One region of the Caloramator sp. ALD01 genome, then DNA from elsewhere that is predicted to be linked to it. Evidence: riboswitches for the same ligand, from Rfam matches in the RefSeq annotation. Region 1 holds a riboswitch; the other holds the start of a gene.
What was found. A riboswitch is a leader RNA that binds a small molecule or an ion and turns the genes downstream of it on or off. The one in region 1 is predicted to bind lysine.
Positions count from the first base shown of each region.

Region 1 (16,547 bases):
AAACTTAAAATAATATTATCTACACCTACACCCTTTATGAGCCTTACTCCATAAAAATCAACTATTGATTCTATAGAACCATATTTTAATATATACTCCCTTATACCCTCACCATAAAGTGCCTCAAGCATATATCTTGATGTAAAAAAGATAAGCCTACCATCCCTTTTTAAGGAATCTATTGACTTTTTTATAAAACAATAACTCAAATCTGCTTTATCCGAAAATACCTCTAAATATTTCTCCTTTAACTTTGCCCTATAATCCTTATCTATCATTTTATGCCCAACATAGGGAGGATTTCCTATTATATAGTTATAGGTTAAATTGTCTTCAAATAAAAAATCCTTTTTTATTATATTCTTTGGCAAAATACCACTTAATCTATAAAGTTCAAGTGTTGTAATCATAACTGCATTCTCATCTATATCATAGCCATATAGGGACTTTATTATATCATCTCTATTAAACCCCTTCTCTAATAGAGCAGTATACATCCCTATTAGAAAATATCCCCCTCCACAGGAGGGGTCTAAAATCTTTACATCCCTTAAACTATCAATTTTATCTGCTAAATCCTTTGTAATAAAATCAACTATTATTTTAGGTGTATAAAAGCTTCCTGTAGTTTTTCTCTCCTCTTTGTTCTTAATCTTTTCATAGAATTCACCAATATGTCCATCTACCGACCATTTATTAATAAATCCATCTATATTGCCTTCTCCAGCTAAAATCGCCTCATAGGTTTTCTTTAAATCAATAGTAAATTCCTTTAACATAAAATCCTCCATCTTATAGAGTTTGTAATAATGGAGATATTATTCCCATAATTGCACCTAAAAGTGCTCCAAGCCAAGTTATTGCAGATAATTCTTTGCTTGCTACCTCAAGAATTATCTTCTCTGCAAAGGCAACATCAAAGCTATTTATTCTATCCTCAACAAGCTTTGATACATCGATTAAACCTATTATCCTTGATGCCTTATCCCTTATAAATTCTTCAAACATACCATCTAAAGCATTAAAGGCAGCATCAAGCTCGTCTTCTTCTATATTACTTAATAAGCTTGAAACCTCAATATTCATAAAACTATCTATAATATATGAAACTGCCATATTCACAACCTTATACAGCTCATCATTATAGGCCATTTTGGTTAACGCTTCTTCTATATTAAATCCGTAAACTAAATCCTTTACATAACTATTAATTGCATTTGAAAGTTTTTCTGCGATGTCCTCCTTTGAATCATCGGAGAAGGACATAAATATATCGTTGACTTTAGTTTCTGTAAGCTTTTCATAGAGTGCAATTACCATCATCGCTATATCGTGATGGTTTTCTTCACTACTTATATAACCCTGTAGAGACGATATTATCTTTTCTCCTATAAGCTCAGGGCTTAAAAACATAGCTGCAAATTTACCCAATGTGTTTTCCACCATTTTTGCGGCAGAGTGAGAAATCTTTTCTCTAACATTTTCCTTTGAAAGTGCCTCTAAAAGTCCCTTTGCAATTTTGTCCTTATTTGAATATATATATATCTTTATAGAACCATCTAAGGAACTTGGTATAACTTCCTTTAATGCTTGATTACTTTGTGATACGTTATTTACAATATCCTTAATTTTTAACTTGACATCTACACTGTCTAATATGGACAATAATGTTTCCTTTAAATTAATTTGTTCATTTATAAGCTCTAAAATCCTATTATTGTCTTTTTTTATATACTCTACTATAAATCCTGTAAAACTATTCTTAAGATTGTCTATTACTTTATCTCTTTTATCACCAAGTATATTAAGTAAATCACATACCTTCCTTGATGAATTCTTTAAGGAATAAAATCTATTCTTTAACCATTCAACAACCTGTTCCTTTACCTGATTGCTGCAAAGAGCATCTACAAACACATCGGTTGACAAAAGATGTGTTCCGACCGCCTTTCCTACACTCTTTGCAATTCTGTCCTTCTCCTTTGGTATAAGTCCTGGTGTAAAGGGAATTTTAATACCAAATATTCTTTTTTCATAGTGGGGTCTAAAGAGCATTTTTATTGCAAGATAATTTGTTATGTATCCTATCAGTGCACCTACAATCATTGGAATTAAAAACTTCATCTTATCCACTCCTTCCTTCATACATAATTTATTATACCAAGTAGTCAAATAATATCAATACAACAAATCACTATTTTATGCTAAAATTCTACTAAGAAGGGAGGCATATTTATGAAGATAGGATACGCTTGTATTCCTCTTGGAGTCAAATACAAAACCAATAGAGGATTTATGATAAAAAACTTTACAAAGGAAAGACTTTACGAGGCAATTCAGCAAAATCTTTTAGATTTACTTAAAATATTAGAATACAACGTTTCAAAGGGAATCTATCTTTTCAGAATAAGTTCTGACATAATACCCTTTGGTGGACATAAGATAAATACATATGATTGGGATGCTGAATTCAAGGATATATTGATAAAAATAGGTGAATACATAAAAAATAACAACATTAGAGTATCTATGCACCCTGGGCAATACACTATAATAAACTCACCGGACAATTCAATAGTAGAAAACTCAATTAGAGAAATAGAGTACCACACTCTATTTTTAGACAGCTTAGAGCTTGATTATACCCATAAGGTTGTCCTTCATATCGGGGGTGTTTATAAAGATAAATCCTCTGCTATGGAAAGATTTTGTAAAAATTTTAATTTACTAAGTCAATCATCTAAAAAAAGACTTGTAATAGAAAATGATGAAAAGAATTTTAACATAGATGAAGTTTTAGATATATCTAATAGAATTAGCATACCTGCAGTATTCGATATTCTTCATCACAGCATAAACCCAACTCAGGATAATACTGAAACAATACTTAAAAAATGTTTAGAAACTTGGAAAAAAGAAGATGGCCCAATGAAGCTACACTACTCAGACCAATCCCCTACAAAACAAAAGGGTGCCCATTCCGACTATGTATCAATTCAAAATTTTTTAGAGTTTTATAAGATAGCAAGTAAATTTGACTGCGATATAATGCTTGAAACAAAGGATAAGGATATATCTGCAATAAAATGCATAAATACCATCTTTCCTGTAAAAAAATCAGTAATGTATGATGAATGGGCAAAATACAAATATGTTGTTATGGAAAAGGACTACGCACTATATAAAAAATGCAGTAGCATAATAAACAGCGAAACTAATATGCTGGAATTCTATAAAACCATAGACTATGCTCTATCTCTTCTCTTAAATGAAGGTGCCGTAAAAAATACACTACAACACGTATGGGGGTATTTTAAGGATAAGGCAAACGATAAAGAGTTTGTAAAATTTCATCAGCTTTTATCCACAAAGGAATATACTAAGGCAAAGGCTTTTTTAAAAAGACTTGCTGAAAAATACAATGAAGAATACCTTTTAAACTCCTACTATTTTATAATTAACACCTAAGTTATAATGAATAATTTGATATTATAGGTATAAAAATATAGGAGAAGGGAGTTGATACAATGAAGCTCGTCTCCTATAATCCTATTTGGACTAATAAAAATCAAGTTCTAAACAAATATACATACCTTAGCAAAAATGAAGACTGTGATATTTTGATTATAGGCGGAGGAATTACAGGAGCTATTTTAAGCTACTATCTTTCTTTTTTAGGTAAAAAAATTGTACTTGTTGATAAAAATATTATAGGATATGGAAGTACAAGTGCATCAACCTCCATACTCCAGTACGAAGTAGATTTCGACATTTTAGAGCTTGAAAAGAAGATAGGCATAGTAAATGCTCTAAAGGCCTACAAGGCTAACGAAGCTGCTGTCTATGAAATTGAAAGAATTATAAAAACTCTAAAGGATAAGTGTGACTTTACAAGAAGAGAGAGCCTGTATTTTACACAGGATAAATCAAAGGTACAGAAGTTTAAAGAAGAATATAAAATAAGACGGGCTGCAGACTTTGACATTGAATTTTTAGACAAAAATACTGCAAAGGATAAATTCTCATTCCCAATTGAGGCTGCAATATATTCAAAATGTGGTGGTGCAGAAATTGACCCCTATAGATTTGCCCACGAACTTATAAAGGATAGCCAAAGTAGGGGCCTTATAATCTATGAAAATACTGCTATATTAAAATATCAGCATAAAAACAATAAAGTTATACTCTTTACAGATAAGCATAAAAAGATAACTGCCCAAAAGGTGGTTGTTGCAACAGGATATCAGGCTAAAAACTTAATAAAAGAAAACATAGTAAAACTAAATACAAGCTTTACAATAGCAACAAAACCAGTTAATAGTTTTGAAGGATGGTATAACAGGTGTATAATAAGAAACGACTGTACACCATACAATTACCTTAGAACAACACAGGATAATAGAATTATAATCGGTGGAGAGGATATACCTATAAACAATCCCCCTCAAATTATAATTCAAAATAAATATCAAAAGCTTGAACAAAGACTTCGCCAAATGTTTCCTAATATAGATTTAGAAGTTGAGTTTAAATTCCACGGACTATTTGGAGATACAAAGGATGGGCTTCCATATATAGGTGTACATCCAAAGTTTAAAAACTTCTACTTTGCACTTGGATATGGTTCAAATGGGATACTATATTCAATAATAGCAGGTCAAATAATAAGGGATATGATTTCTGAAGAAAAAATTCATCCAGATATACATATGTATAGTTTTAGGAGATAGCAAACCAAGCTATCTCCTTTATATTTTCAATACCTTTGATGTTGCTACCACATTAGCACCTGTCCCCAAAACATTCTCTATAATAATATCCCCAATTTCAACAGGTGCTACAGCCTCTGCCTTATTTATCTCCTTCATTATCTCAAATATCAAATTCTTTGGAACCTCCCTATCTGTTTTAACTGACACAAGAGGTCTATCTCCTCCTAAGACCTTTACAGTTGAGGTTATAATTCTTTTAGGATTTGTTATTTCATTTTTAGCATACTCTTCTCCTCTTTTACATTTGTTCCCTGATACTGTTATATTTTCACCAACTTCAACCTCAAGCTGACATCCTAAGGGGCAGCTTATGCAAGTCATCTTCCTTTTCATTTTGCCACCTCCTCTAATGCAAATACGAGTTCACTGCCTTCTACCTTTTCTAAAGCATCCTTTGAAAGTTTAACATTCTCCATTTCTCCAGGTGAAACGTGGTTTCTCCTAACTTTGTAAACAATCCTATCTCCATCTCTTACAACTAAATCAACATTATTATATACATCATTTACCCTCATATAGAAGTTTACCTTATCCTTTACATTTTTGGGATTTATTCTATTAGGAACTACATATCGTATGCCAAATCCTGTTTTAGTTATAAATCCAGTTTCATCTTTAACATATTCTCCCTTTATATAATTAGAAGCACCATAGCCTGCAAGGTAGCTTTCCTCTGTAACATAGTCAACCAAATCGTGTACGTGAACAACATTCCCACAGGCAAAAATTCCATCTACACTTGTTTCCATAAGCTCATTAACATAAGCCCCAGAAGTTACTGGATTTAATTTAATATTTGCCTCCCTTGAGAGTTCATTCTCTGGTATCAATCCAACAGATAATAAAAGTGTATCACACTCAACATACTGTTCTGTTCCCTCAATAGGCCTTCTATTTTCATCTACAGCTGCAATCGTAACTCCCTCTACTCTTTCTCTACCGTGTATCTTTACAACTGTGTGACTAAATAAAAGAGGTATATCAAAGTCCTCAAGGCACTGAACAATATTTCTCTTAAGCCCAGTTGAGTATGGCATAAGCTCCACAACCATCTTAACCTCTGCACCCTCAAGTGTCATTCTCCTTGCCATTATTAGTCCTATATCACCCGAACCTAAAATTACAACCTTCTTACCTACCATATATCCTTCCATATTCACAAATCTTTGGGCTGCACCTGCAGTAAATACACCAGCTGGTCTACTTCCTGGTATATTTAAGGCTCCCCTTGTTCTTTCTCTGCATCCCATTGCAAGTATTACTGCCTTTGCATCTATTCCAACAATGCCATCCTTTGGATTTAGTACTGTAATATGCTTATTTTCTGATAAGTGTAATACCATAGTATCAAGCTTGTATTCTATTTTTAATTTTTCTACCTCATCTATAAACCTTTGGGCATACTCTGGGCCTGTGAGCTGTTCTTTAAAAATATGAAGTCCAAAACCATTGTGTATACACTGCTGAAGTATACCTCCAAGTCTTTTGTCCCTTTCTAATATCAGAATATCATCTATTCCATTCTTCTTTGCCTCTATTGCTGCTGCAAGTCCTGCAGGTCCGCCACCTATTATAACCAAATCCCTCTTCATTTTTTCTCCTCCCATCACTTTGTCTTACCTGTCAAAATAAAACTGCCTTCATCTGATTTTTTTACTTCAGTTAGAGATATATTAAGCTCCCTTGCAAGTATTTCAACCACTCTTGGCATACAGAAGCCTCCTTGGCATCTTCCCATCCCTGCTCTAACTCTTCTTTTCACTCCATCTACACTTTTTGCTCCAAGTGGTCTTCTTATGGCACTTATTATATCTCCCTCTGTTATGTGTTCACATCTACAGATTATCCTTCCATACATAGGATTTTTACTTAAAACTTCTCTCTTTTCATCCTCTGACATATTTATAAACAATTTTGTATTTTGTCTTGTGGCTATAAAACTACCCTTCTTTATAAGTTTAAGTCCCTGTTCTTCAATAAGTGATACAACATATGGAGCAATTGCTACAGATGCCGTAAGACCTGGAGATTCTATCCCTGCTGCATTTACAGCATTTGGAGTTGGTATATTTATTATAAAATCCCTCTTATCCGGTGTTGCTCTAATACCTGTAAAGGAAGTTATTACATCTCTTTGATTTAATCCCTTTACACTTCTACTTCCTCCCCTTAATACCTCATCAAGGCCCTCTTTTGTTGTTGAAACATCGTCCCTTCTATCCATTTCAACTGCATTAGGACCAACAAATAAATTGCCGTGTACCGTTGGAGATACCAGTATCCCCTTTCCTTTATTTGTAGGAGTTTGGAATATAGTTCTTGTAACTATTCCTCCAACTGCTTTATCAAATAAACAATATTCTCCTCTTCTTGGTATAATCCTAAATTTTTCTCCTCCAAGCATATCATTTATATCATCCGCAAAGAGTCCTGCTGCATTGACTAAATATCTTGATTTTATAATTCCTTGGCTTGTCTCAATCGTAAATACATCCTTCTCCTTATAAACTCTTACAACTTGAGTTGAAAGCATAAATTCAACTCCATTTTGATTTGCATTTTCTGCAAGAGCAATAGCAAGCTCAAAGGGAGATACTATTGCTCCTGTTTTTGCATAAAGAGCCCCCACAACGTTATCCTGAACATTTGGTTCTAAAGATAAAACCTTGTTTTTATCTATTATTTCAAGTTCCCTAACTCCATTTGCTAATCCTCTTTTATAGAGCATCTCTATATGTCTTAAATCCTCATCGTTAAAGGCAATTACTAAAGAACCATTTCTCTTATATGGTACATCTAATTCTCTGCATATCTCTTCGTACATCTCACTTCCTAAAACATTAAACTTTGCCTTTAAAGTACCTTCCTTTGCATCGTACCCTGCGTGAACAATTCCACTGTTTGCCTTTGTAGAGCCATTTGCTACATCACTGCTTTTTTCTATAACCACTACATTTAAGTCATATCTTGATAATTCCCTTGCTATACTTGTCCCAACTATGCCTGCACCAATTACTGCAACATCGTACATACAAAAACCTCCCCTTAAAAAATTAAGCCGTGAAAACAGAACCACATATGTGGTCTATTTTCACGGCTCTCAACTCTCGCCAAAATATTCTATTAATTATAGTTTACCATATTTTAGATTAAAAATCAATCATTCTTCCTTTTCCCATTCTAATGCTCTCTTTACTGCCTTATGCCATCCCCTAATAAGCTTTGTTCTCTTTTCTTCATCCATATTAGGTTCAAATTTTTTGTCTACAGCCCAATTACTTAATATCTCCTCTTTATTTTTCCAATATCCAACTGCCAATCCAGCAAGATATGCAGCACCTAATGCTGTTGTCTCTATTACCCTTGGTCTGTAAACATCGACATTTAATATGTCTGATTGGAATTGCATTAGGAAGTTGTTTGCAGCTGCACCCCCATCAACCTTAAGTGCTGAAAGGCAAATTCCAGAATCCTCCTCCATAGACTTAATAACATCCATTGTTTGATATGCCATTGATTCAAGGGCAGCTCTTATAATATGCTCCTTCTTTGCTCCTCTTGTTAATCCTACTATTGTTCCCCTTGCATACATATCCCAATATGGAGCACCCATACCGACAAATGCAGGGACAACGTATACTCCATTAGAGTCTTCAACAGCTGTTGCATACTCTTCGCTGTCGGCTGCTGTTTTTATCATTCTTAGCTCATCTCTTAACCACTGAATTACTGCACCTGCTATAAATATACTCCCCTCAAGAGCATACTCTATCCTTCCATCTACTCCCCAAGCTATTGTTGTTAAAAGTCCATTCTTTGATTTAACAGGCTTTTCTCCTGTGTTCATTAGCATAAAGCATCCTGTTCCATATGTATTTTTAGCCATACCTTCTCTATAACATCCCTGTCCAAATAGAGCCGCCTGCTGATCTCCTGCATCTCCTGCTATTGGAATTTCTCCTCCTATTACATCAACTGCTGTATATCCATATATACAGCTTGATGGCTTAACCTCTGGAAGCATTGATTTAGGAATATTTAATATTTCAAGTATCTCATCATCCCACTTTAATTCGTAAATATTATATAGCATTGTTCTTGAAGCATTTGAATAGTCAGTAACGTGAACCCTCCCACCTGTTAAGTTCCAAATAAGCCACGTATCTATATTACCAAATAAAAGCTCCCCTTTTTCAACCTTTTCTCTTGCACCCTCAACGTTATCAAGTATCCATTTTATCTTTGTACCTGAAAAATATGCATCAACTACTAATCCTGTTTTATTTCTTATCATTTCTGCATAGCCTTTATTTCTTAAGTCATCACATATATCTGCTGTCCTTCTACACTGCCATACTATTGCATTGTATATTGGTTTTCCTGTTGTCCTATCCCATACAACTGTAGTTTCTCTTTGATTTGTTATACCAATTGCTGCAATATCCTGTGCTGTTAGCCCAGCCTTAGCCATAGCCTCATTTGCTACACCTATTTGAGTTGCCCAAATCTCCATAGGATTATGTTCAACCCATCCAGCCTTTGGATATATTTGAGTAAATTCCTTTTGTGCAACAGAAATAATTTGTCCTCCCTTATCAAAGACTATTGCTCTTGAACTGGTTGTCCCTTGGTCTAATGCAAGAATATACTTTGACATTTTATATCCCCCTCAATTTTAGATAATAAAATATATGCATTCATTATTCAAAAAAGCCACAACACTCCCTTAATGTGTTGTGGCTCTCTTTACTCTGCCTATTTTTATTTTATCAAAATACAGAAATAAATTTCAATATTTTTTGAAAAGTTATAATTTTAACATAGATAAGCTATTTTTTAACAACAGCTACAGCAGCAACCTCCCTTAGTTGTGCCGTCATCACCAACATAGCTTATAGCACCTGAAGGACATTTGCTTTGACAGCCTCTACATCCGTGAACACAGTTTTCCCCTTCAACTACAATTATTCTGCTTTCTCTTTTACTATAGACACCGTGTTTACAGTGGTCAAAGCATATCCCACACTCTGTGCACTTTTCATAGTCTATTACTGGATACCAAGTTTTTGACATAAAATTCCTCCTACATTTCATCCTTTATATAGTTCTTTATTTCATCTACTGTACAAACCTTTCCAAACATCTTTACCTTTTCATTTATTACTATTGCAGGAGTTCTCATAACTCCATACTTCATAATATCTTTAAAATCCTCAACCTTTATAACTTCAGCTTCTACTCCAAGTTCTTTGATAGCCTCTCTTGCATTTGCCTCAAGCTTTTTGCAGTTTGCACAACCTGAACCAAGTATTTTAATTTGCATAAAAACATCTCCCTTCTATACTTTATAAATATATTATAAAATAATTAAATATTAAAGTCAATAAAAACCCCAAAAGGGGTCAGATTGTTCACAAACCCACTTGTTAGCTAAAGTATGAAAAAGCCCCATAAAAGGATTTCAATAGGCTCTTTCATGAGCTCTATCAATTCTTAGGCTTAGACGTAGAAAAAGTCCGCAATTCGGCACAGGACGTGCCGAGCCGAGCGGCCATCAGGACGATGGCATCGCAAGGGTAGGACATTTTCAAACAAAGAAAAGCTTAGAATTGCTTAAGCTGTAGAACGAATGCCCAAGAAATCCTTCATGGGGCTAATCAATAAATAGCCTTGTCAACAGTCTGGCTCCAAAAGAGGTTTTATTACTTAAACCAATGTCTTGTATTATTTGCAATTTTAACAAGAGTTAGCATTATTGGAACCTCTGTTAAAACACCCACAACTGTTGCAAGAGCTGCTCCTGATTTTAAACCAAATAATGATATTGCAACTGCAACAGCAAGTTCAAAGAAATTACTTGCACCAATTAGAGATGCTGGTGCCGCAATATTATGTGGAAGCTTCCAAATCTTTGACCAAGCATATGCAAATCCAAATATAAAGAAGGTTTGAATTGTAAGTGGTACTGCTATTAATAGAATATGGAATGGGTTGTTTAGTATAATTTCTCCCTGGAATGAGAATATTATAACAAGTGTTAATAGTAGTCCTACTATTGTTACATTATCAAACTTCTTTAAAAATACATTTTCAAAATAATCAAGTCCTTTATTCTTAATAACACTTCTTCTTGTTAGATAACCAAATGTAAGTGGTATAACAACAAATAGAATAGTTGATAAGAATAGAGTATTATATGGCACTTTAACATTGCTTACACCAAGTAAAAAGGCAACAATTGGTGTAAATGCAACAAGTATAATTAAGTCATTTACCGCAACTTGAACAAGTGTATATCCTGCATCTCCATCAGTTAAATAGCTCCATACAAAAACCATAGCTGTACAAGGTGCAGCACCAAGAAGAACTGCTCCTGCTATATATTCTGTTGCAAGGTTATCTGGGATGAAATTATTAAACACTATTCTTATGAAAAAGTATGCAAATAAATACATTGTAAATGGTTTTATTATCCAGTTTGTAACACAAGTAACTATAAGTCCCTTTGGTTTTTTAGTTGCATTCACAACACTTGAAAAATCAATTTTAAGCATCATTGGATAAATCATAAGCCATATTAATATTGCAACAGGAATTGAAACATTAGCATACTCAAATCGGCTTAATGTTTTTGGTATTATAGGAATGTATTTTCCTATTAAGATACCAACAACAATACATAGAGCAACCCAAATAGATAAATACCTTTCAAAAAAGCCTAATCCTTTTTTCTTTTCCATAAACTAACCTCCCTTAAAATTTTAATTTACCTTCCTTTAAATCTTCACAGGATATACCACTTAAAATATATTTATCTAAATTTTTTTTGTCGTTCATTAGTATATCATAATTGTTAAAGTTTTGTCTAAGGGTTTCATATAGATTTTGATATTTTTTTATAAAATCTGAGTTTATGAAATAATATACATACTGTCCCTTTTTATAGCTCTTTAAAATGTCAGCAGAAGAAAGTTTATTTAGGTGTCTTGAGGCGTTGGACTGATTAAGTCCAAGAAGCACCTCAAGCTCACATACACAAAGTTCTTTAACCATTAAAAGATTTAATATCCTTATTCTCGTTTCATCTGATAAAGCCTTTAAAATATTAACTAATTCCATATCCTCACCTAAAAATGCTTTTGTACTATCTGCTTTAATTCTTCTTTATTTTTAAAACCTATTACTTTTTCCACAACTTCGCCATTTTTTAATATAAGTGTAGTAGGTACACTCATTACTTTAAACTTTCTTGCAACTGACATATTTTCCTGTGCATTAATTGTGTAGAAATTAACATTTTCTATCTCCTGTGCTACTTCCTCAAGTACAGGCTTTAATTGTACACAAACTGGACAGGTCGTAGTATAAAGCTCTAATACCCCAGTTATGCTATTTTCCATTCCCTCAAAATGTGCTTTATTAATTTCCTGCAACTTCATTCTATCACCTTCCATATAAAGTATATGATTCTTTAATCATATAATAATACTTTTATATGACTTTTGCAATATAAAAAATAAAAATATTTATGCTTTATACTTATTTTTAACATATAATTTACATAATAACAAAAAACTATAGAAAGTTTTTCTTCCTATAGTTTTTACATTTCTTATAAATTAAATTCCTTTGCCACAAGTTCAACTGCCTTTAATTTATCCTCCCTATTTATAGTGCAAGTAATTCTTATTTCTGATGTGGTAATCATTTTAACCTGTATATTATTCTCCTTAAACACCCTAAAGAGCCTTGCTGCAACACCCGATGTCGTCTTCATACCAATGCCTACTATAGAAAATTTTGTTACATTTTCGTCTATAATTGGCCTTTTAACCGTATATGCTCTGACAACTTCTAAACACTCATTTAAATCAGCCTTTGGTATTGTAAAGGATATGTTGACACTGCCGTTTTGTGGTGCAGTCTGGCTTATCATATCAACATTAATCTTCCTTGCAGCTATTGATTCAAATATACTTGATAGGGTATAAATATCATAATCAATATCAAGTAAAGTTATTGAAACATCATCATCTGAAACTGCTAGTCCAGTTACTGGCTTATTTTCCATTTCTTCAACCTCCCTTATATATGTCCCCTTTATATCGCTACAACTAAGTCCAACGTAGATGGGTATATTGTATTTTTGTCCAAGTTCCACAGACCTTGAATGCATAACCTGTGCACCAAGACTGGAAAGTTCCAACATCTCTTCATAACTTATGTTTTCAATTTTTTTTGCATTTTTATAAAGACGAGGATCTACGCTATATATTCCATCAACATCTGTATATATTTCACATTCAGCATCTAATTTAACAGCAAGTGCTACAGCTGTGGTATCAGAACCTCCTCTTCCTAAGGTTGTTAGATTACCTTCATCTGAAACACCTTGAAATCCTGCTACAACAACTATTTTATCTAAATCTAATGCATTTTTTATAGGAAGAATATTTATATCTTCAATTAACGATTTACCATATACTCCATTTGTTTTTAGCTGAATTTGAAATGCATTAAAGGATATTGCATCATATCCTATGTCCTTTATAGCCATTGCCAAAAGCGAACTTGAAATCATTTCACCTGTTGCAAGTAGTGCATCTAACTCCCTTTTATCAGGATTATTAGAAATACCCTTTGCAAGCTCTATTAAATCATCCGTTGTATCCCCCATTGCCGATATTACAACAACAACTTTATATCCCTTGTTTTTTTTATCTATAACACTTTTTGCAACTCTTTTTATTTTTTCAGTAGTAGCTACTGAACTTCCACCATATTTTTGTACAACAATTGCCATTTCCCATTCCTCCTTTATAAAAAAATAAAAGCAGCAAGGTTTGTTCAAGCTGCTTTTTGCATACCCAAACAAAACCTTTGTAGCTCTCCACCCTTTGGTGACAGCTGAGTGCATATTATGCAAACAGCCAGGTAGATAGTTTGGCGACTATCCCCTTCGGCCTAAAGCCCCTTTCCTAAAGCTTCATAACCTGCCAAGCTCCCCTTTAGTACTATTGACTTAGGCACCTCTACATAAGGTATTGTTATTTTTTTATTAAATTATTGTATTTATACTATCATAAATATTTATACATTTCAAATGTATTTTTATTAATTTTCTGCAATAAATTAAGAGGGGTAATCCCCTCCTATTATTGTTGCCTTAATGTATTTGCTATGTTTTGGCATGCATTTAAAGTATTTTGGATACTTTGTATCTGCTGTTCAATTTGTGCCTTAGTGTTTTGATTTTCTACAGTTGTAGCTGCCTGTCTTAGACTATTTAGAGTGTTTTGTAGATTTTGTACGCTTTCTTCTACATTTTGTCTTGCATTCTTTTGTAACATACTTCATACCTCCATTTTTTTATTTTTGACATTATTATTTTTACCCTACTCTTAATTAAAATTCGTGGTAATTTATTGAAACATCAATTCTATTTTTTGTACTTTTAGGTTAAAATATATCTATAAATCTATTAAGGGAGACTGATGAATATGACAAGAAGGCTTATTGAAATGTATTTAAAAAATAAAACCGATAGAAAATATATAGGCTATCTATCTGGTGGTGTAGGTATTTTTGTTAACATATTACTTTTTATATTTAAATTCATATTTGGTACATTAAGTGGAAGTATCGCAATAACTGCAGATGCTTTTAACAACTTATCTGACGTTGGTTCTTCAGTTGTAACAATCATAGGTTTTATGATTGCAGATAAGCCTGCCGATAAAGAGCATCCCTTTGGTCACGGAAGAGGAGAATATATAGCAGGTCTTATTGTATCTATACTTGTACTTTTAGTTGGATTTGAGTTTTTAAAATCGTCCTTTGAAAAAATACTGCATCCATCTCCACTCACCTTTAATATATATACTGCAATAGTCCTTGTTGTATCTATAATTATAAAACTTTGGCTCGGTTATTTTAATAAAATACTATCACAGGTATCATCATCTGGAGCAATAAACGCAACATCCTTTGATAGTTTTAGTGATGTAATAATAACATCTACTGTTTTAATAAGTATATTGATTTCAAAATTTTTCAATATAACAATTGATGGATATATAGGATTATTAGTTTCATTTTTTATACTTTATGCAGGTTATAACCTTATTAACGAAACAATAAGTCCCTTACTTGGTGAGGCTGCAGACCCTGAACTTGTGAAAAAAATCGTTGATAGTGTAAAGTCCTATAAAGGCATAATTGGAGTACACGACCTTATTGTTCACACCTATGGTACACAAAAAACAATAGCCTCCCTTCACGCAGAGATAGATTATAGGACAGATATTTTAGAAGCACACGAACTTATTGATAAAATTGAAAACGAAGTGTCTAAAAAATTAAACATCGTTTTAATCCTACATATGGATCCCGTTGTTCTTGATAACAAAGAGCTGGAAATAATAAGATTTAAAATAAAAGATGTACTATCAAGATATAAATATGTACTTGATGTTCACGATATTAGATTAGTTGATGGGAAGCATAAAAAGAATATTATATTTGATGTAGTCTTTTCAAATGAGATTAAACAAAATGATATGGGCAAAAAAGCACACGAAATAATAAATGATTTGCATAAAATACTTCCTAACTATGAAATAATAATTCACGTTGACAATATGTATGCAGATTATTAATTTTATTTGAAATTATACTTTTACTTTGGTAAAATATATGCAAGCTTATTTTAAGGAGGGTTTTAATAATGTCAGCTTTTGATGTGCTAATGGAACGTGGCTTTATTGAACAGCTTACCCACGAAGATGAAATAAAGGAATTATTGGAAAAAGAAAAAATTACATTCTATATTGGTTTTGACCCTACAGCAGATAGCCTTCACGTTGGACATTTTATAGCTTTAATGGCAATGGCACATATGCAAAGGGCAGGCCATAGACCAATCGCACTAATTGGTGGCGGTACTGCTATGATAGGGGACCCAAGTGGGAAAACTGATATGAGAAAAATGCTAACAAAGGAAGAAATACAATATAATTCAGAATGTTTAAAGAAGCAAATGGAAAGATTTATAGATTTTTCTGATGGTAAAGCAATAATGGTAAATAATGCTGATTGGCTTTGGAATTTAAACTACATAGAATTTTTAAGAGATGTAGGAGTACATTTCTCAGTTAATAAGATGCTTACTGCAGAGTGTTTTAAACTTAGAATGGAAAAGGGACTATCCTTCCTTGAATTCAACTATATGTTAATGCAGGCATATGATTTCTTAGAACTCAATAAAAGATATGGTTGTGTAATGGAGCTTGGTGGAAATGATCAATGGTCCAACATACTTGCTGGTGCTGACCTTATTAGAAGAAAAGAAGGTAAACCAGCCTATGGGTTAACATTTAAGCTTTTAACTAACAGCGAAGGAAAGAAAATGGGTAAAACAGAAAAAGGAGCATTATGGCTTGATGCAAATAAAACAACTCCATTTGAATTCTATCAATACTGGAGAAATGTAAATGATGCAGATGTTGAAAAGTGTCTTGCTCTTTTAACTTTCCTACCAATGGATGAAGTTAGAAGATTAGGTTCATTAAAGGATAAAGAAATAAATGAGGCTAAAAAGGTTCTTGCATACGAAGTTACAAAGCTTGTTCACGGTGAAGAAGAGGCTAAAAAGGCTGAACAGGCTGCAATTGCACTATTTGAATCTGGTGGGGATTTAAGCAATGCTCCAACCTTTGAAATGCCATCTAACCTACTTGGCCAAAAGGTTATTGATGTGCTGGTAGAAATAAAGGC
Region 1 covers NZ_AXAA01000005.1:103,510-120,056, forward strand. Annotated here, with positions in the region: gene A3M9_RS13120 (Eco57I restriction-modification methylase domain-containing protein) at 1-779, opposite strand, end outside; gene A3M9_RS0104050 (DUF445 family protein) at 793-2,124, opposite strand; gene uvsE (UV DNA damage repair endonuclease UvsE) at 2,236-3,468, shown strand; gene A3M9_RS0104060 (FAD-binding oxidoreductase) at 3,528-4,730, shown strand; gene A3M9_RS0104065 (DUF1667 domain-containing protein) at 4,749-5,105, opposite strand; gene A3M9_RS0104070 (NAD(P)/FAD-dependent oxidoreductase) at 5,102-6,364, opposite strand; gene A3M9_RS0104075 (NAD(P)/FAD-dependent oxidoreductase) at 6,379-7,803, opposite strand; gene glpK (glycerol kinase GlpK) at 7,933-9,429, opposite strand; gene A3M9_RS0104085 (4Fe-4S dicluster domain-containing protein) at 9,609-9,845, opposite strand; gene A3M9_RS0104090 (thioredoxin family protein) at 9,856-10,095, opposite strand; gene arsB (ACR3 family arsenite efflux transporter) at 10,475-11,512, opposite strand; gene A3M9_RS0104100 (helix-turn-helix transcriptional regulator) at 11,526-11,891, opposite strand; gene A3M9_RS0104105 (co-chaperone YbbN) at 11,900-12,211, opposite strand; gene A3M9_RS0104110 (aspartate kinase) at 12,385-13,575, opposite strand; lysine riboswitch at 13,648-13,815, opposite strand; gene A3M9_RS13125 (hypothetical protein) at 13,928-14,122, opposite strand; gene A3M9_RS0104120 (cation diffusion facilitator family transporter) at 14,267-15,430, shown strand; gene tyrS (tyrosine--tRNA ligase) at 15,496-16,547, shown strand, end outside.

Region 2 (16,547 bases), on a different contig from region 1:
TTCTTCAAGTCCCTCAACACCTTCAACCTTTGGCAATTTTTTAATAGCTGCTCCAAGGGTGCTTATGAATTTTACAGGTACATTGATGTTTACGTTGTCTCCCTTTGATGATTTCACTATTACCTTAAACATTTTATCTTTAGTTTCACTTGTCTTTTCTTGCTCCTTTGAATTTAAAAGCGAAATAAGTTCCGCTGCCTTTTGTGAATCAATCCTGCCTTCCTCAACCATTTTCAATACCTTCATTATTTCTTCGTTCATTTTAATCCCCCTTTAAATTTATTTTTTTAATAAATTGATTGCATCATCGGCGGTTATCTCCCCGTTTTCAAGTTTTGTTAGTATGTCCAAGGTGTTGTTTTCGTCTTTTGATTTTGTTGGTATGTATCCAAGTGCAGATATTACATCATCAAGTTTGCTTCGAACTGTAGGGTAGGATACACCAAGTTCCTTTTCAACGTCCTTTATATTTCCTCTGCATTTTATAAATACTTCAATGAAGTTGAGCTGTTCTGATGTTAAATTTGAAAACCTTGAAAGTTCAAATTCGTTTTCAATGACTGTTTGGCATTTTGTACATTTAAGCTTAGTTGCAATTAATTTTGAATTGCAGACAGGACATTTGGATATAATTTTAAATGCCATACATTATCACCTCTCTTAATTATATTATAACTCTAATATTAAAAATGTAAATACAGAAATTAAATATTTTGATTCAAGACAGCAATAAAAATTAAAAATATTAATTACAGTATTTAAAATATAAAAGGAGATGATTGTGTGAAACTAAATAAAAGGACGGTCGTTATTCTTTTTTGTCTTATTCTATTTGTAGGTTCTTTTTTATGGATGAGAAAAATTTTAATTAATGAAGGAGTAGTACAACCTTTAACTAAAACCAAATCAAAAGTAGTTTCAAATAAATCATTAGAATATGAAATATATGATACAATGCACAGGATGGCAAATACAAAAATAGAGGCAGTAGATGGTGAAGTTTGGGGAGAAGTTGAAATAACAGTTGAGCTGTGTGATAGATTGATTGAAAAGATTAAAGAAAGCAATTTGAAAGCTTTAGAGAAGAATAAATTAATTGAAATACTAAATAGGTGGAAAAATGGAGATTTTTCAAATTGTGTAGAGGAACATAACTATGTATGGAGTAAGCTTGGAGGGACAGTAGGTAAGGCCAAAAGTTTGCGAAAATAATTTTGTTAAAAAATGGTGTATAATATTTTCTAATTTGCACAACATAATACAAAAAAAGGGGTGTAGCTATGAGGCTTGAAAGGGCAATGGAAATTCAAGACTCACTTGGTGTAATTGATGTAAAGTACAACGGCCACAGTGTCTGGATTGAGGAGGTACATAAGGATACAAAATCAGCAGTTGTTAAAGACTTAGATACCAACAAGGTTTTTGAAGTTCCTGTTTCAAAATTACAGGAGAAATAAAAATAAATATACTTTAGGTGATAATCACCTAAAGTATATTTATTATAAATTAATCTTATAAATTCTTGCCTCATAAGGTCTTAAGGTTATATTGTCTATATTTTCACCTAAAAAGTTGTAGTTTGATAAGATTAGCTTAGCCTCTTTAATCTCAACATCTTCAGGAAGTTTAAATTCAGGTGTTCCACCAAAGAAGTTTACCACTACTAAAAATGCATCATCTTCCCCTTTTCTTATATATGAGTATATCTCCTCGTGCTCTCTATTAATTTCAATAAAATCTCCATAAACAAGAGTTAAATTGTTTTTTCTAAGTTCGATAAGCCTTCTATAGTAATTTAATATTGAATCTTCATCCTTAATTTGAGCTTTAACGTTTATATCCTTGTAATTTGAATTAACCCTAATCCAAGGAGTAGTCTCACTAAATCCAGCGTTTTTGCTGTCATCCCACTGCATAGGCGTTCTTGCATTATCCCTTGATGTTAGGTGTAGCCCCTTTATATAGTTTTCGTGGCTCACAAGTCCAGATTCAACAAAATCCCTATATTTATTAAAAACAGCAACATCCCTATAATCCTCAAGTTCAAAGTCCCAAGCATTTGTCATTCCTATTTCATCACCATAGTATATAAATGGTGTTCCCTTTTGGGTAAGCTGTAATGTTGCCAGCATTTTTGCAGACTCTTTATGGTATTTTTTATCGTCCCCAAGTCTTGATACTGTTCTTGTTGAGTCGTGGTTTGAGTAGAAGATTGGGCACCAGCCTTCCTTCTCATCCCTCATCTGCCATCCACTCATCTTTTCCTTTATCTCTTTTACTAAATCTATCTTTCTTCTCTCCCAGTCCCTTTCACCTTTGCCAACAGAGTGCATATCAAAATGGAAGGTCATATCAAGTTCTTCTCTATCAACACCTGTATATAGGTAGGCATTATGGTAGCTAATTCCCCCTGTTTCTCCGATTAAAACGTGATATCCTGTGTTAAATACCCTTCTTCTTATTTCCTTTATATAGTCGTGTACCTTAGGTAGGTTTTGAACATATTTTATAAAGTCTCCATATACTTGTCCTTCTTTTATCTCTGCATCTGGGAAGTTAAAGTCCTTTTCAAGATGGTTTATTGCATCAAATCTAAACCCATCAACTCCTAAATCAATCCAAAATTGAATCATTTTAATTATTTCATTTCTTACATATTCACATCTCCAGTTTAAATCAGGCATTTTCTTTGAGAATAGGTGTAGATAATATTCTCCTGATTGTTCATCATATTCCCAAGCACTTCCACCAAAGAAGGAACCCCAATTGTTTGGAGGATTTCCGTTTTTACCAGGATGCCATATATAATAGTCCCTATACGGATTGTCCTTTGATTTTCTGCTCTCAACAAACCAAGGATGTTCATCTGAGGTGTGGTTTATAACAAGATCCATTATTAGCTTCATATCCCTCTTATGCATTTCTTGGATTAGAAGTTTGAAATCCTCCATTGTACCAAATTCATCCATAATATCATAGTAGTCGCTAATGTCATAGCCATTGTCATCGTTTGGAGATTTGTTTATAGGGTTTAGGTATATCATATCAACACCTAAATGTTTAAGGTAATCAAGTTTTTCAATAATTCCCCTTAAATCACCAATTCCATCTCCATTAGTGTCTTTAAAACTTCTTACATATATTTGGTATGCTACGCCTTCCTTCCACCAAGCTCTTTTCACAATAAACACCATCCTTTATAATTTTATACAAATTTTAAAATAATCAGAAAATATCCTTTTTATTTTAAGGGCTGTATTATTTTATACAGCCCATATGTTTATATTTCAACACAAACACCAAAGTGGTCAGATACAACCTCTTTATTTATACCGTTGAATATAACAGATGAAGACTTAACAGGTATTTTCCTATTTACTAAAATTAAATCAAGTCTTAAATCATTTCTGTTTTCATCCCAACCTGCTATTTTCCCCTTTACTGTAACGCCATCATCCTTTACTTCTGCAAGGCTGTAGGTGTCGTAAAGTCCCCTTTGTATGATGTAGTCATAGCCTTGATTTCTTATAAAGGCGTTGTTGTTAAAGTCTCCCATAAGGAATGTTAGCTTATTTTGGTCAATAGTTTCATATAACCTGTCAAACTGCTCCTTAAAGGGTTCCTTCTCATCATCCCACCAACCAAGGTGGCAGGAGTAGAAGTCTATCACTTCTCCTTCTATTAAAATACTTGCCTTTAAAACTCTTCTTGTTTTCCAAAAGCTAAAGTCATCTGCCCTTGAAATGAGGTATGACTTTACATCTTTTACCTTATGCTTTGTTAAAAGAGCAACTCCTTCTTCGTATTTATCATATCCTATATGGCTCTTTTCGTAGTACATACTGTACTTTTCCTTTGAAGTTTGGTTTATTTTATTCATAAGTAGGAGGGCAAAGTTGTCCTCCTTAACAATGTCCATAGCTACTTTACTTTCAATTAGCTGATTTACCTCCTGAAGAGAAACCACATCATATCCCTTTTCAATGATATCCTTTGCAATAATATCAAGCTTTTCAAGCTGATTCTCCTCAATCCAGGAATGGCAGTTTAGTGTTAATAGCTTCATTATTATGCCCCCAATATATCATTTATATCCGATTTTAATATATCTGCCTTAGGACCGTAAATTGCTTGTATTCCCTTATCCTTTATAATTAGTCCAACAGCTCCATTTTCCTTCCATTTGCTTTGTTCTGCAACCTTTGCTGTATCAACAACTGTAACTCTAAGTCTTGTCATACAAGCATCAACTTCAACAATGTTTTCACGTCCTCCTAAAAGTTCAATTATTTTAAATGCTAATTCTCTATTGCCTGTATTAGTAGTTGTTGCAGCAGCCTCTTCCTCTGCATCAAGTTGATTTTCTCCACGTCCTGGAGTTAGTATATTAAACTTCTTTATTGCGAACCTAAACCCAAAGAAGTTTACAGCAAAGAATAGAAGGCAAGTAAATACAAAGTTTAGTAGGTCCTTTGCAAGTCCAGCATTTATTATCATTGGTGTACGTGTTAAAAGTTCTATAAAACCAAAGGCGTGTATTCTTAAGTTTATAAGGTCTGCCATTGCAAAGGCAAGTCCTGTGAACACTGCATATCCAAAGAATAGTATTGGTGATGTAAACATAAACATAAATTCAATTGGTTCTGTAACTCCTGTTAAAAATACTGCAAGTGCAGCAGATAAAAACATTGATTTGTATTGAGGTCTTTTTTCCTTCTCAACGCTCATATACATCGCAAGTGCAGCACCTATTAATGATGCAGTTGAAGTTACTACTTGTCCAACCTTAAATCTTGCTGGATGCACTGTAGCAAGAAGTTTATTATATGTAGCCATATCTCCAGCAGCCTTTAGGTTGTTAAGGTCTGTAATCCAAGCAAGCCATAGAGGGTCTTGCCCATAAACAACTTGTCCAACTTTATCTCCAGTCAGTATGTTGTAAACTCCACCAAGTTCTGTGTAGTTCATAGGTATAGTAATCATATGGTGAAGACCAAATGGAAGTAGTATTCTTTCAAGGGCTCCATATATAAATGTTGAGATAAATGGAGCATTTTCCCTTGATGTTGCAATCCATTTACCAAATGTGTTTATACCAGTTTGTACAATTGGCCAAAAGATTGAAAGTATAGTTGCTGTTACAACTGAACCTAATATAACCACAAAAGGAACAAACCTTTTTCCATTAAAGAAGGAAAGTGCGTTTGGAAGTTTGTTGTAGTTGTAGTATTTGTTATAAAGTGCGGCACCTAAGAAACCTGCTATTATACCAACAAATACACCCATATTAAGTGCTGGAGCACCAAGTACAGATGTAAAGTAGTCCTTAACAACTAAATTTGAGCCAAATATTGTTTTAACAGTTGCATTTGCATCCTGAAGCATTGCACCATTTACGCCAAATATTGCACCTGTTACACGGTTTATTAGTATGAAGGCTATAAGTGCAGCAAAGGCACCACCAGCTCTCTCCTTTGCCCAAGAACCACCTATTGCAACTGCAAATAGTATGTGAAGATTTACAATTATTCCCCAACCTAAATCTTCAATTATTCTTGCAATCGTCTGTGCAAGTGTAATGTCCCCAAATAGAATTCCAATAAGTTTTCCAATTGAAATCATAAGTCCTGCTGCAGGCATTACTGCGACTACAACCATAAGTGCTTTTCCGAATTTTTGCCAGAAATCAAAGGTGAATATTTTTTTAGACATTTTAAAACCTCCTTTAAATGTGAGCAAACGATTGCATAGGGCGTAAAAAAATATTTGATGGATTATGCCATCAAATATTTCAGACAATTAACAATTGTAGTATATAGTAAAAAAAGTCTGATGTCAAGAAACCTAAGATTAATAAAAATATTAAAAATATAAAGAATTGAATAAGTAACCTCATAGGAAGGTGAACTCCCCCCCCTACTTATATAAGGGGGAGATGAATGTTATTGATTAAGTTAAAATGAGTTTTAAGGGGAGAAATTTTAGATGATTTATATTTCATTTATATTGGTAACATCGTATTTTTTAACAAGAGTAATCTTTTTATCTGAACTTTCGTAAATATTACAGTCAAATCTATATCCTCTAATACCCTTTAGCTGAAGCTCTCTTAATATGTTAAATATAGGGTTTGAATCAAAACATTCAAATACTAAGTCCCTATCACAGCTGCTACATATTCCGTATATTTCAATAACATCAAAGTTGTTGTTTATTATATCCTCTGCTATCTCATCTATTTTGTTTTCATAAGTTAGGTTGATATGGTATAAATTCATCATAAGTCGCCTCCAAAAACAATAATATTCAGATTATTTTCAATATTAGTATAAATCAATAGATATAGCTTGTCAATAAATTAACCAAGTTTTAACCTGTTCTATTTAATCCCTTTGAAAAATATAATTTTATAAGACATAGGGGAGTGGTTGTTATTAGAAGGTATATTTTATTGGTTTTAGTTCTCATATTTCTTGTAATGTGGGAGGGGAATATGAATAGTAAAAGGTTAAGTTTCGAATATGATTATCCTTGTGAGACACTTGATGAAAAGTTAGTTAGGGAATTTGTAGAGAAAAAACTAACAAGTGAGTATGGAGGTATATTTACCAACTATAAAATGGAGTTTGGTTCAAGGGATGTTTTGTCAGAATCTGAGGGACTCTCTATGCTCTATTATCTATACATAAAGGATGAGGCAGGATACAGGAGGCATTATGAGTTTGTAATGGATAAAATGATGCTAAAAAATAATTTGGTCTCTTGGCGAGTTGGTGAGGATTATAAATATACATCATCTGCTTCGATAGATGATTTGAGAATTATAAGAGCACTTTTAATAGGGTATAGTGTTTTTGGGGACAAGGAGTACTTCAATCTTGCTAAAAGGATTATAGCCTCTGTTAAAAAATATGAATGTAGGAATGGCTTTTTAGTAGACTATTATGATGGATATACAAAGTCAGGTACTATTACTTTATCCTATATAGATTTGTATACAATGAATCTTATTAGCAATTACGAACTAAGTTTTAAAAGCATATACGAAAACTCAAGATGGGTTTTAGAAAATGGAAAGATAGAGGGTACCCCCTTTTTTAGAAATAGATATAATTTAAGAACAAAACAATATTCAAGTGAGTATAAGGTTGATATGCTTCAAAATGCAATAGTAGTTGAACACTTGGCAGAGGACAACATTTTTTATATGGATTTTATTAAGTTTATTAAAAGTGAAATAGAAAAAAAGGGTGCAGTCTATTCAGAGTATTACATAAGAGATTTAAAGCCAGCCTCAAGGATAGAATCCACAGCAATTTATGCGACTTTAGCAAGGGTTGCTTTATACTATAGGGATGTTGATTTATATAATATGCTAATAAACAGGATGTTAAAACTTCAATGTAAAAATAGACTATCTCCCATATACGGTGCATTTGGTAATGAAGCAAATCTATATGCCCACTCCTTTGATAATTTAAATGCACTTTTAGCCTTAAGGATGGGGGGATGCTATATTGTTAAAGAAGATAATAATTAGTTTATTAGCAATAATATGCTTTATGATTGGAAGAGCCTGTGCAGAGGATAAAAGGGATAGGGTGCTTATAATATACGATACAAGATATAAATTTGGTTATGACAATGATGAGGTTTTAGCCTTTAAACTTGCATTAGGTCATTTTGATGTTGATGTTTATGAGGTTTCAGAGAAGTGCTATCAAGAGGGATATTTGGAGCATTTTGATTGTGTTTTTGTTTTGGGGTTAGATGAAGAGGAACTTTCAAGTAGGGTTTTAGAGGACTTGATGAGGTATAAGGGAACTACAGTTTTAATTGGGACAGGCTTTAAGGAGGTTCTTCTAAGGGAGCAGTTTGGTAAAAATATATTTTTAGGAAAAAACTATAATGCAGTCGATGTATATTATAGGGATTTGGGGTTTTCGTTTAATAGAAAATTTGGTGTTTCGGATAACAATTTTGTTGATTTCTATGACGTAAAAAATGGACAAGTGATTAGCTATTTTACAGATGGTAAAAAACAAATACCATATATATTTAAATACAACAACAGGTGGATTGTTACAAGATATGATTCAGAGGGAACAACCTTTTATATACTTTGTGACGTTCTTCACGATGTTTTAAAAAAAGAACATAGGCAGGAAAAAAGGGTTTTTGTAAGGATAGAGGATGTGCACGCTAAAGTTGATGTTAAAAAATTGAGGAGTATAGGAGACTATCTAAAGGCTGAAGGAATACCCTATATGATAGCCCTAATTCCTGCTTATAAGGAAAATGGAAGGATATATAGGATATCCGATAATAGGGAGCTTGTAGAGACACTAAGATATATGCAACAAAATGGAGCTAGTATAGTTCTTCACGGATATACTCATCAAATAAGGGATGAAAAAACTGGGGAAGGTTATGAGTTTTGGGATATTAAAAATAATAGGGCACCATCGGATGATATGGATAAGTATATGGAGGATAGGGTATATAAGGCACTTTTAGAATGTTTAAAATGTGGACTTTATCCTCTTGCCTTTGAGGCACCCCACTATGCAATAAATAGAGATGGATATGAGTTCTTAAAGAGGCACTTTTCAACTTATGTAGGTCATATACAAACATCAGAACATTCCTTTTGTACAACATCCTACCCTTTTAGAATAAATGATATTGAGTTTATAAATAGGCTTATACCTGAAAACTTAGGCTATGTCTATTCAGACAACATAAATGAAATATTAAAAAATATAGATAGAACTTCCGTAGTTAGAGACTATTTTGGAGGCCTTTATTTTCATACGTTTGTGAATATTGACTATCTAAAGAAAATAATAGGAGAGTTAAGGAATAGGGGTTATTCTTTCTATGACCTAAAACAAGAGGAAAACTATATAAAATTAAAGGACGTTTGTATAAAAAGTAGAGATGGGAAAATAGATTGGGACTATCACAAGAGGATAGATATAAAATTAAGTTTTTATGATATACAAAGGTCTGCTCTTTTTATATTTATCCTATTATTAACAGGAATGGTAGTAATATTAATTCATTCCATTTATCTAAGGAGGGAGAGGGGATGGTGATTTATGATAATTTGTTCCTGTTCTCCCTTTATTCTATATGGCTAATGCTCATCATAGGAGGAATACTGACTTATTTTGGCTATCTATATTATATTGAATCAAGTAAGACAACTTTTTTATTAGAGGAGTTGCCTTTTGTATCTATTTTAGTCCCAGCCCATAATGAGGAGAAGGTAATTGAAGAGACTGTAAGGAGTATAATGGATTTTAACTATCCTATAGATAGGTTTGAACTTATAGTAGTTGACGATTTATCAACAGATAATACAGGGTATATTTTAGAAGGATTAAAGGAGGAGTATAAAGGGAGGCTTAGGATTGTAAAAACAGATTTTAAGACAGGGGGAAAGGGTAAGGCAAATGCCCTAAACATTGGGCTTAAATATGCAAAGGGTGAGTTTATTGCAGTATATGATGCGGATAATAGACCAGATAGACAAGCACTATACAATCTTGTTTGTGAACTTAAAAAGGACAGAAACTTAGGTGCTGTTATAGGTAAGTTTAGGACAATAAATAAAAACAAAAACCTATTAACAAGGTTTATAAATATAGAGGGGCTTAGTTTTCAATGGATGGCACAGGGAGGAAGATGGAGACTTTTTAACTTATGTACCATACCAGGAACCAATTTTTTAGTAAGGAAGGATATACTTGATAAAGTTGATGGATGGGATGATAGGGCAATTGCAGAGGATACAGAGGTTAGCATAAGAATATACAGTATGGGATATAGAATTAAATTTGTTCCACAGGCAGTAACCTTTGAACAGGAACCAGAAAACTTAAGAGTTTGGTTTAAGCAGAGGAAAAGGTGGGTTAAGGGAAATGTATATGTTGTATTTAAATATTTATTTGATAGAAGTTTGATAAAAAGTAGTGCCTTTATAGATGTTATTTACTTTACATTAGTTTATTTTGTTTTTCTACTATCAACATTAATCTCTGACTGTGTTTTTATTCTTGGTTGTTTAACTAACTTAAGTGTGGGTGTTTATGGAAATTTGGTTTTGATTTGGTTTTTATCATATATTATGTTCATACTTGAAGTTGCTATTTCTCTATCCCTCGAGAAGGAGGAATTTACTATTAAAAATATTGCATTGATATTTTTAATGTATTTTACCTATTGCAAGCTTTGGGGTATTGTTTCTACAATGGGTGTTTATTCCTACTTAAAGGATAGGGTTTTAAAAAGGGAACACAGGTGGTATAAGACAGAAAGATTTTAGGGGGGATAAGATGAAGAGGATACTTAAGATTTTTATTATACTTTTTTTAGTTTTTTCTCAAACTATATATGCTGAGAATATAGGAATAAAAAACTATAAATTAAACAACAATGTAGAACTTAGAGGTATTAGAAGTTATTATGATTTTAATTTTTATGTTGATGAAAATTGGTTTTTAAAGGATGAAAGCTATGTATATTTAAATATAAATATAAGTGAAGCAATAAAATATAAAAATTCTATGCTAACTGTATATTTAAATGGTTCTTCTGTTGGAAGTGTTGAGATTTATGGTAAAAAAAATATACAAACAGCCTTCTTCTTAAAAAGGGAAAAAATGAAGGTAGGTTTTAATTCTTTAAGGATATGTGCCTTTAAAATGATAGATGGAGAAGACTCCTATGAAGATACAAACATAGGAAATTGGATTGAGATTCAGGATGACAGCTATGTTCACATAGAATACGAAGAGAATATGGAAAATATAAGGCTAAGTAATTTCCCTTATCCCTTTTTAAAAAGGGGAAATGATGATGGTTTTAACACAGTTATTTTAACAGGGGAAGACTTAGATTCATATCTTGCACTTTTTTATCTATCAGCAGTATTTGGAAGATATGATGCATACTCTAATTTAAGTTTAAGGGTAGAGCATATTAAGGATTTTAGTGTGGATGATGTGGATAAAAATATAATCGTTATATCTCCCTACTTTGAATTAGACGAAAATTTTAAGAAGTACATAGACAGTGAAGATAGAAGCAAAATATCAAATAATGCTTTAGTCAAGCTTATAAAATCTCCCTATAATGTGGATAGGTATGTTTTAATAATAACTTCCTTCGACAGTAAAAAACTTATATTTGCAGCTAAGGCGTTAGGCGATATAGATTTTTTAAAGGGAGTATATGATGATACATTTTATGTAGGTGAATATAAACAAAAAAATAGAGAAATATATCAGGATAGAGTGACTTTAAAGGATTTAGGTTATAAAGATATAGTTTTAAACGGCATAGATAATGAGGTTGATTTTTTTATAGAAATACCAAAGGATAGGAGTTTGAAGGAGGAGGCTTTTGCCCAATTTAATTTAAGGTATTCGAACTTAATAGATTTTGAAAAATCGTCCCTTTGTATTTATGTAAATGATATTCCATATTTAGATAAGGCTTTATCTTTAGAAAAAAGTAGAGGGGATAGTATAAGACTGAGTTTAAAGGATGTAGTACAAAGTGGAAGCGTCAAACTCAAGCTGAAGTTTAATCTTGTTCCTAAAGATAAAAGGAATACAGCATACCTTGCCAACAATTTATTTGCTGTTATTTTGAAGGATTCTATCATATACAAACCAACAAAGATAGAAAAAAGAAGAGACCTCTTGTTTTATCCTGCCCCCCTTATTGAGGATGGAGAGTTTAATGACTTAAATGTTGTTATTCCAAGCAGTTTAGACGGTGAAGACTTAAGTAACTTGTCAAATATATTTGCATTTTTAGGACACAGCATTAAAGGATTAGAGGGATTAAGTGTTAGCTTGTTTGTTGATAAATCAAAAAACAATTTAATTTATGGATTGAACTTAAAGGAACTACAGGATAATTTGTATGTTGCAAAAAAGGATAGAAGGTATAAGGCAAAAGAGAATATTGTACTAAATGAAGGGGATGGAGTAATTGAGCTTATATATGGAGTTTATGCTAAAGATAAATTTATTTTAACCCTAAATGCTGTTAAGAGAGAAGGAATTAAGAATATATCAAAGTATCTCAGCGATTTTGATTTGGTTGAAAGATTAAGGGGAAATGTCTGTGTAATAAATTCTATGGGAACAGTAAAAACTTACTATATCGAAAATGAAAAAAGTATTTATAAAAATATATTTTCTGCCTATGTATGCCTTGGTATGGCTATTATTGTATTTATTGTTTTAATTTATACAAATAAATGTAAAGAATAAATATAATTTTTTAAATGTTTATTGTATTTTAAATAGGTTAATGATACAATAAACATATGATTATAAATTAAGCAAAAGTTTAGGTGATTATATGACAAATAGAGAAAGAGAAATACTTGAACTTATTAAGAAGAACCCCTTTATAACCCAAGAGGAGATAGCTTCAAAGCTTAAAATAGCAAGGGCATCGGTTGCTGTTCATATAACAAACCTGATGAAAAAGGGATATATTTTAGGAAAAGGTTATATTATAAACATTGATGAGTATGTTTTGGTTATTGGAGGGGCAAATGTAGATATACAAGGCTTTCCAAAGGAAAAACTAAGGTATAAAGACTCAAATGTAGGTATTTTAAATATGTCCTTAGGTGGTGTTGGAAGAAACATAGCAGAAAACCTTGCAAGGCTTAATGTAAATGTAAAGCTTATAACTGCTATTGGCGATGATATGTATGGCAGAAAAATACTTGAGCATTCTAAAAATATAGGTATAGATATGAGCCACAGCCTAATTGTCTCTGATGAGAATACTTCAACATATCTTTCTATATTAGATGAAGATGGAGATATGGCAGTTGCACTTTCTTGTATGGATATATGCGACAGGATAGGTGTAGATTTTATAAAATCAAAGAAGAAGATAATAGAGGGTTCAAGAGTATGTATTGTGGATACAAACATACCTAAAGAAACACTTGAAGTTATAGCAGAACTTGAGGATGTTGTTTTGTTTTTAGATACAGTATCTACAAAAAAGGCACAGAAGGTAAAGGATTTCATAGGAAAGTTTCATACAATAAAACCAAACAGATACGAGGCTGAAATTTTAACAGGAATTTATGTTGATAATGTGGATAAAGCAAAAAAGGCCTGTGAGGTTCTTTTGAATAAGGGAGTAGAGAGGGTATTTTTAAGTCTTGGTGAGGATGGAGTAGTATGCGGAGATAGTCAAGGAATATTTAAAATAGATATGCCAAAGGTTTGTGTTGTAAATGCAACAGGTGCTGGAGATGCCTTCTTGGCAGGACTTGTTTTCAGCTATATAAACGATTATTCAATGGAGGCTTCAGCAAAATTTGCAATGGCAGCAGCAGCAATTGCTCTATCCTCAAAGGATACTATTTCAAACAAAATGACTATACAAAATGTAAATACAAAGGCAAAGGAGATGGGATTATGTTAAAGGATTATTTAGTAATTTCACAGGAGGTTAAAGAGGCGCTTGAAAATGGGAAGCCTGTTGTGGCACTTGAATCTACAATAATATCACACGGTATGCCATATCCACAAAATGTTGAAACTGCACTTAAGGTTGAAGAGATAGTTAGACAAAATGGGGCAGTTCCTGCGACTATTGCAATAATAGGTGGAAAGCTAAAGGCGGGTTTAACTCGTGATGAAATAGAATACCTTGGTAAAAAGGGAAGAGAGATAGTAAAGGTAAGTAGACGCGATATTCCATATATAGTTGCAAAGGGAATTGATGGTGCAACAACTGTTGCATCAACAATGATTATAGCATCCCTTGCAGGAATTCGTGTTTTTGCAACAGGAGGAATAGGTGGAGTACACAGAGGAGCACAGGAGACCTTTGATATTTCAGCAGACCTTCAAGAGCTTGCAAATACAAATGTTGCAGTTGTTTGTGCAGGTGCAAAATCAATACTTGATTTAGGATTAACTTTAGAATATCTTGAAACCTTTGGTGTTCCAGTTGTAGGATATAAGACAGAGGAGCTTCCAGCCTTCTATACAAGAAAGAGTGGATTTAAGGTTGATTATAGATTAGATACTCCAGAGGAAATTGCAAAGATGTTAAAGGTAAAATGGGAACTTAACCTTAAAGGTGGTGCAGTTATTGCAAATCCAATACCAGAGGAATATGAAATGGATTATGATACAATAAATAGAGCAATAGAGGATGCACTAAAGGAAGCAGAGGAGAAGGGAATAAAGGGAAAGGAATCAACTCCATTTTTACTTGCAAAGGTTAAGGATATCACAGGTGGAAAGAGCCTTGAGTCTAATATTCAACTGGTATTTAACAACGCAAAGCTTGCGGCACAGATTGCAAAAAATTTATAAAAAAGGCTTGACAAACAATTAACTTTATAGCAAAATATAACTTAAATAAAAATTGAATATGCGTTGACCATGATAGAGGCGCGGTGTCTAAGAGTACTATATCTGAGGCAAGCACGATGATGGTATAGGAAAGGAGCCACCGCCGAAGCGTAGGGCTGATGCTTTAAGGCTCTATGGCTGGGGCTGCATAGAATATATGCAGAACTGTCACAAACGCATAGTTTGTGGAGAGCTATCATGCAAGGGCAGGGTACGTATTTTTGTACCTTTGGTGTCTTTTGCTTTGATGGACTCTCCTCCGAAAAATTATTAAATTAAAGGAGGAGTTTTTTTATGCCAGGATTTTTAACACTTTTACCACCACTTGTCGCTATTTTATTAGCATTCAGAACCAAAAATGTTCTTTTATCCCTGTTTGTAGGGGTACTTACAGGTACATTTCTTTTAAGTTTAACTTCCCACGGTTTTATTTTAAGTTTCTTCTATGCGTTTTTAGGATTAGTAGATAAGATACTTGCATCCCTATCAGATACTTGGAATGCAGGAGTAATACTTCAATGCCTTGCGATAGGAGGCCTTATTGCAGTTGTATCTAAAATGGGTGGTGCAAAGGCAATAGCAGAATCACTATCAAAGAGAGCAAAGTCTGCAAAGAGTGCACAGCTTATAACTTGGATTCTTGGAATACTTGTTTTCTTTGATGACTATGCAAATTCACTAATTGTAGGTCCAATAATGAGACCAGTTACTGACAAGATGAAAATATCAAGGGAAAAATTATCCTTTATAATAGACGCTACAGCAGCACCTATTGCAGGAATTGCACTTATATCCACTTGGATTGGATATGAGATAAGCTTAATAAAGGATGGATATGCTCAAATTGGACAAGATGTAAATGCCTATGGAATGTTTGTTTCAACAATACCATATAGATTCTACAATATATTTATACTTATATTCATAGTTCTAACAGCAGTTTTAGCACGTGAATTTGGTCCAATGCTTGAGGCAGAAAGAAGAGCAAGGATACTTGGAAAGGTGATTGCAGATGATGCAAAGCCAATGGTATCAAATGAGGCTTCAAACATTGAACCAAAGGAAGGAATTAAATTAAGTATATGGAACGCAATAGTTCCAATAGGTGCATTAATTGTGTTTGCATTTTTAGGATTTTACTACAGTGGATATACAAGCATAATGGCGGGAGAAGATAAGGAGTTAATTGAGGCTATAAAAAATGCACCACTATCCTTTAACTCAATAAGAGAAATATTTGGTGCATCAGATGCCAGCGTTGTACTTTTCCAATCAGCCCTTTTAGCAAGTATAATAGCAATTATAATGGCAGTAGCACAAAAGATAATGACAGTAGGAGAGGCAATTGATACTTGGCTTGAGGGAGTAAAGTCACTTGTAATTACTGGTGCAATACTACTTCTTGCTTGGTCACTATCTGGAACAATTAAGGAGCTTGGTACTGCAAAATATTTAGCAGGGGTTCTATCAGGAACGCTACCAAAGTTTTTACTTCCAAGTTTAATATTTGTTTTAGGTTCAGTTATATCCTTTGCAACAGGTACATCCTATGGAACAATGGGAATACTAATGCCTCTTGTTATTCCACTTGCACACTCAATGTCACCTGATGCAAACTTTATGACAATGAGCATAGGTGCTGTTTTAACAGGTGCAATCTTTGGTGACCACTGTTCACCTATATCAGATACAACAATTTTATCCTCAATGGGTTCAATGTGTGATCACTTACACCACGTTAAGACACAGCTATACTATTCTATTGTAGTAGGTGTTGTAACAGTTGTATGCGGTTACTTACCCGTTGCAATAGGTATACCAGTTGTAGTTTCACTTCTACTTGGGGTATTTGCTTGCTTTATGCTGGTAAGATTTGTTGGAAAACCTGTTGAAGAGATAGAAATAGAGGCTGAAGTTGGTTTAGAAGAATAGGTTTAAAAGTAAACATAAGGTAATGGATATCTTATCAGGCTGTTGAAAAAGTTATATATTGATTAGCCCCATGAAGGATTTCTTAGGCATCCGTTCATTTCGCTAATCAATTCTAAGCTTTTCTTTGTTTGAAAAAGTCCTACCCTCGCGATGCCATCGTCCTGATGGCCGCTCGGCTCGGCACGTCCTGTGCCGAATTAC
Region 2 covers NZ_AXAA01000026.1:2-16,548, reverse strand. Annotated here, with positions in the region: gene A3M9_RS0109540 (hypothetical protein) at 1-261, opposite strand, end outside; gene A3M9_RS0109535 (DUF2089 domain-containing protein) at 280-645, opposite strand; gene A3M9_RS13650 (DUF6241 domain-containing protein) at 784-1,212, shown strand; gene A3M9_RS0109525 (H-type small acid-soluble spore protein) at 1,281-1,457, shown strand; gene A3M9_RS0109520 (alpha-glucosidase) at 1,500-3,182, opposite strand; gene A3M9_RS0109515 (endonuclease/exonuclease/phosphatase family protein) at 3,281-4,066, opposite strand; gene A3M9_RS0109510 (PTS transporter subunit IIBC) at 4,069-5,712, opposite strand; gene A3M9_RS0109505 (hypothetical protein) at 5,991-6,281, opposite strand; gene A3M9_RS0109500 (hypothetical protein) at 6,494-7,540, shown strand; gene A3M9_RS13645 (polysaccharide deacetylase family protein) at 7,518-9,098, shown strand; gene A3M9_RS0109490 (glycosyltransferase) at 9,092-10,330, shown strand; gene A3M9_RS0109485 (cellulose biosynthesis cyclic di-GMP-binding regulatory protein BcsB) at 10,341-12,290, shown strand; gene A3M9_RS0109480 (PfkB family carbohydrate kinase) at 12,382-13,473, shown strand; gene A3M9_RS0109475 (pseudouridine-5'-phosphate glycosidase) at 13,467-14,375, shown strand; lysine riboswitch at 14,441-14,618, shown strand; gene A3M9_RS13640 (Na+/H+ antiporter NhaC family protein) at 14,709-16,346, shown strand.
Region 2: linked by a shared signal. The riboswitch ahead of A3M9_RS13640 (Na+/H+ antiporter NhaC family protein) and the one ahead of A3M9_RS0104110 (aspartate kinase) in region 1 are both predicted to bind lysine.